Regions from separate parts of the Kitasatospora sp. NPDC048722 genome, predicted to be linked through region 1. Evidence: riboswitches for the same ligand, from Rfam matches in the RefSeq annotation. Region 1 holds a riboswitch; the other holds the start of a gene.
What was found. Region 1 has a riboswitch for thiamine pyrophosphate ahead of thiC (phosphomethylpyrimidine synthase ThiC). Riboswitches for the same ligand answer to the same signal wherever they lie in the genome.
Positions count from the first base shown of each region.

Region 2: linked by a shared signal. The riboswitch ahead of AB0C76_RS13060 (cytosine permease) and the one ahead of thiC (phosphomethylpyrimidine synthase ThiC) in region 1 are both predicted to bind thiamine pyrophosphate.

Region 1 is NZ_JBEZGX010000015.1:129,080-131,272, reverse strand. It holds gene thiC (phosphomethylpyrimidine synthase ThiC) at 1-1,364, opposite strand, end outside; TPP riboswitch at 1,359-1,493, opposite strand; gene AB0C76_RS14225 (hypothetical protein) at 1,591-1,791, shown strand; gene AB0C76_RS14220 (SPFH domain-containing protein) at 1,965-2,193, shown strand, end outside.
Region 2 is NZ_JBEZGX010000014.1:25,098-27,290, forward strand. It holds gene AB0C76_RS13060 (cytosine permease) at 1-1,299, opposite strand, end outside; TPP riboswitch at 1,292-1,439, opposite strand; gene AB0C76_RS13065 (trypsin-like peptidase domain-containing protein) at 1,673-2,193, shown strand, end outside.

The DNA.
Region 1 (2,193 bases):
GCGGTGCCCCACCAGGCGATCATCGCGGCGCCGATGCCCGAGGTGATGTGGTCGTAGCCGGGGGCGACGTCGGTGGTGAGGGGGCCGAGCGTGTAGAACGGCGCCTCGTCGCAGATCTCCTTCTGGAGATCCATGTTCTCCTTGATCTTGTGCATCGGGACGTGGCCCGGGCCCTCGATCATCACCTGGACGTCGCGCTCGCGGGCGATCCGGCCGAGCTCGCCGAGGGTCTGCAGCTCGGCGAACTGCGCCTCGTCGTTGGCGTCGGCGATGGAACCGGGCCGCAGGCCGTCACCGAGCGAGAAGGTGACGTCGTAGGCGGCGAGGATGTCGCAGAGCTCCTCGAAGTTCGTGTAGAGGAAGTTCTCCTTGTGGTGCGCCAGGCACCAGGCGGCCATGATCGAGCCGCCGCGCGAGACGATGCCGGTCTTGCGGCGGGCGGTGAGCGGGACGTACCGCAGCAGCACGCCGGCGTGGACGGTCATGTAGTCGACGCCCTGCTCGCACTGCTCGATGATGGTGTCCCGGTAGACCTCCCAGCTCAGCTCCTCGGCCCTGCCGTCGACCTTCTCCAGGGCCTGGTAGAGCGGCACGGTGCCGATCGGCACGGGGGAGTTGCGCAGGATCCACTCGCGGGTGGTGTGGATGTTGCGGCCGGTGGAGAGGTCCATGACGGTGTCGGCACCCCAGCGGGTGGCCCAGGTCATCTTCTCCACCTCCTCCTCGATCGAGGAGGTGACGGCGGAGTTGCCGATGTTGGCGTTGATCTTCACCAGGAAGTTGGTGCCGATGATCGCCGGCTCCACCTCGGGGTGGTTCACGTTCACCGGGATGACGGCACGGCCGCGGGCCACCTCGTCGCGCACGAACTCGGGGGCCAGGCCCTCGCGCAGGGCGACGAACTCCATCTCCGGCGTGACGATCCCGCGCTTGGCGTAGGCGAGTTGGGTCACGGCGGCGCCGCCGCGGCCGCGCAGCGGGCGGCGGGGGCGGCCGGGGAAGACGGCGTCGAGGTTGCGCAGGTTCCCGCCGCGCGGCGAGGTGTGCTTGATGCCGTCGTCCTCGGGGCGGGCCTCGCGGCCGTCGTACTCCTCGACGTCGCCGCGCTGGCGGATCCACGCGTCGCGCAGGGCGGGCAGGCCGCGGCGCACGTCGGGCTCGTAGGCGGGGTCGGTGTACGGGCCGGAGGTGTCGTACAGCGGAACGGTCCTGCCGTTGGTGAGCACCACCTCGCGGAACGGGACCCGCAGATCGGGGCGGGATCCCTCGCGGTGGGCCTTGCGCCAGGCCGGGGTCGGGTAGCCGGTGCGCTCGCTGCTGGGGGCGCTCTGGGCAGACTGCGGCTGTGCGTCGAACGTGGTCATCTGACCTTCACTCCCTACGCCGGCATTACCCGGTCCAGGTTCCTGCGGTCGGCACAGCCTCCGGCCGTCCGTCGACGGACCGTTCAGCGCCCTCTCAGCCCGGTGCTCCGAGCTCCCGCGTCCGCAGGCGGTGTTGCCTGCGCATGACGCCCAACACCGTAGCGAGCGGATCGCCGCAGGTCCAGAGGGCTTCCGGTGGACGGGCGGCGGGCACAGACTGGAGCCCATGATCGGACTGACGGGGCGGGTCACGGGGAAGGTCGGCGCGGGACTGGTCGGGGAGGTGCTGGTTCACGTGCCCGAGCGGCAGGGGACGGAGGCGTTCCTGGCGTACCTGGCGGTGCCGGGGGATCCGCTGCCGACGGGCACGCAGGTGATCGTGGTCGAGTACCAGGCGCCGCGGACGGTGTTCGTGTCGCCGGTCTGACGGACGATCCCCCTCGTCACGGGGCCCGTGACAGGACCGGGACGAAGTCACGACGTCACCTACTGGCGCACCCGCACGAACAGGCGCAGAATCTCCGCTGCCACCGCGTCCGCGCACTCCTGCACAACCACGCGCAGCCACGGAGCGGTGTGCCTTGAAGGGGGAGTCGGCCGATGGTTGTCGGCGTCGTCGCGGGGGCCGTGGTGGCCTCCATCATCGTTGTGATCATCCTGTTCAAACTCATGTGGCGGGTCGCCGAGCCGAACGAGGCACTGATCATCTCCGGGTCGAAGCACGGGGACGGCCTGGGCTTCCGGATCGTCACCGGGCGGGGCACCTTCGTCGTCCCGGGCATGCAGGCGGTGCGCCGCCTGTCGCTGGACCTCAACGAGGCCGAGCTGG
Region 2 (2,193 bases), on a different contig from region 1:
GGTCCACCAGCCGGCCACCGGGGTCGGCGCGATGAACTGGTAGACCGCGAAGCCGAGCACCCACGGCAGCAGCATCAGCCAGCGCGAGGGCGCCTCGGCGGTGAGGTTCCAGCCGTTGCGGCCGGCGCCGAAGAAGTAGTCCACCGCCAGCACGGCCAGCAGCGGCACGAAGACCGAGCCGATCAGGCCGAGGAAGTTGGTGTAGGTGTCGGTGAACTTGTCGATCCGCAGCGCCAGCACGGTGGTCAGCAGGCCGATCGCGCCGGACAGCACCCGCCGGTCCGCCCGCGGCAGCAGGTTCTGCACCGACATCGCGGTCGAGTACACGTTGGCGAAGGACTGGTCCGTCTCGCGCAGCACCAGCACCAGCAGGAACAGCCAGCCCGCCCAGACGCCGAGGAAGGAGTCGAAGATCTTGTTCGGGTCGCCGTCGGACTGCAGCAGCGCCATCAGGCCCAGCGCGTAGCACCACACCTGGGCGAAGGTGTAGCCGGAGAAGCTGCCCCAGAACGCCGAGCGCGGCGTGCGCGAGTGCCGGGTGTAGTCGGCGGCGAGCGGGACGAAGGAGATCGACACCGCGATCATGGCGTCGGTGGCGCCCAGGAAGCCGTGCCAGTTGCCCTTGCCCGGGTCGGGCACGCCGTGCCGGCCCAGCTGGACGGTCAGGTAGACCATCGCGACGGCGACGGCGCCCGCCACGAAGCGCCGCAGCACCCGGATCGAGCCGAGCGGCCAGATCGTCAGCACGGTGGTCAGCCCGCCCGCGAGCAGGACGAACAGCCACCGGTAGCCGTCGGTGTGGGCGACCGTCTGCGCGCCCGCCGCGATCGTCAGCAGCTCGAACACGCCCCAGCCGATGCACTGGACGATGTTCAGCAGCGTCGGGACGTAGGACAGCCGGGTGCCGAACAGCCCGCGCAGGTTCGCCATCGCCGGCGCGCCGGTGCGGGCGCCGATCAGCGCGGCCACGCCGAGCATCGCGGTGCCCACCGCGGTGCCGGCCACGATCGCGGTGCCCGCGGCGGCCAGCGAGAGCTCGCTGCCCGGCGCGCCGAGCACGGTGGCGGCGGTGGAGAAGCCGATCAGGCTGACGCCGAGGTTCATCCACAGCGCGAAGTGGTCGCGCAGGCGCAGCGTGCGCGGCGGCTCGGCGTCGAGGACGAGCGGCGCCTCGGCCTTGTCCGGCCGGTCCAGCAGCGCGGCCGCGGCGGCGGGCCCGTCGTGACCGGTCGTGGACGATTCGGAGAAACCCTTGGACTCGGGCGCGCCCGAAGAAGAGGATGGCGAAGCAGGCGGCATGGCCGATACTCCCTACGCCGGCATTACCCGGACAGGTTCCGGCGGTCAGCGCCCCCTCGACGGTCCGCCCGGGATCCCGTGGCGTACGGTCGACCAGCGCACTCTCAGCCTGGAAGGTCCAAGCTCCCGCGTGTCAGTTTGGAGCGACAGGCTAACCGGCACCGGGGCGAACGCCCAAGGCCAGGGGGCGTGCGGTCCGCATCGCGGGACGTTCGGCGGGGGTGGGGGAGCCGCCGCCGGGAACGTGTCGTCGAGCGGGGCCGTCGGTCCCGCCTAAGGATTCTTATGAGTTCTTCAGAGGGGTCCTTACGGCAATCGAATCGGCAGTGCGAAAAACTATGGTCCTTGGTTCTGTCAGCTATGGAGGTCGTCCGTGAGCACCGAGCGCGAGGTTGGGCCCACCGGGCCGCAGGGGGAGCAGCCCTCGAGCACTGAGGCCGCGGCAGCGGCCCCGGCTCCGGACGGGCACAAGCCCACCATGGCCTTCGGCAGGATCCCCGAGCCCGAGGCCCCGGCGGACGCCGCGCCGGCCGAGGGCGGGCACAAGCCGACCATGGCCTTCGGCCGGGTGCCCGAGCCCGAGGCCCCGGCGGACGCCGCGCCGGCCGAGGGCGGGCACAAGCCCACCGTGGCCTTCACCAAGGTCCCCGCGCCGGAGGCGGCGCCCGTCGCCCCCGCCGCGCCCGAGGTGGCGCCCGCCGCGCCGGTCGCCGAGAGCGGCTACATCGACGCCCCGCCGCCGGTCCTGCCGCCCGCCCCGGCCGCGCCCGCCGCCCCGGCTGCCCCGGCCGCGCCGGCCGCCCCCGCCGGCGAGGCCGCCCCGGCCCTGCCGCCGGTTGCCAATCCGTACGCGACGCCGACCCACGGCGTCCCCGCCGCCGGCGCGCACGACCC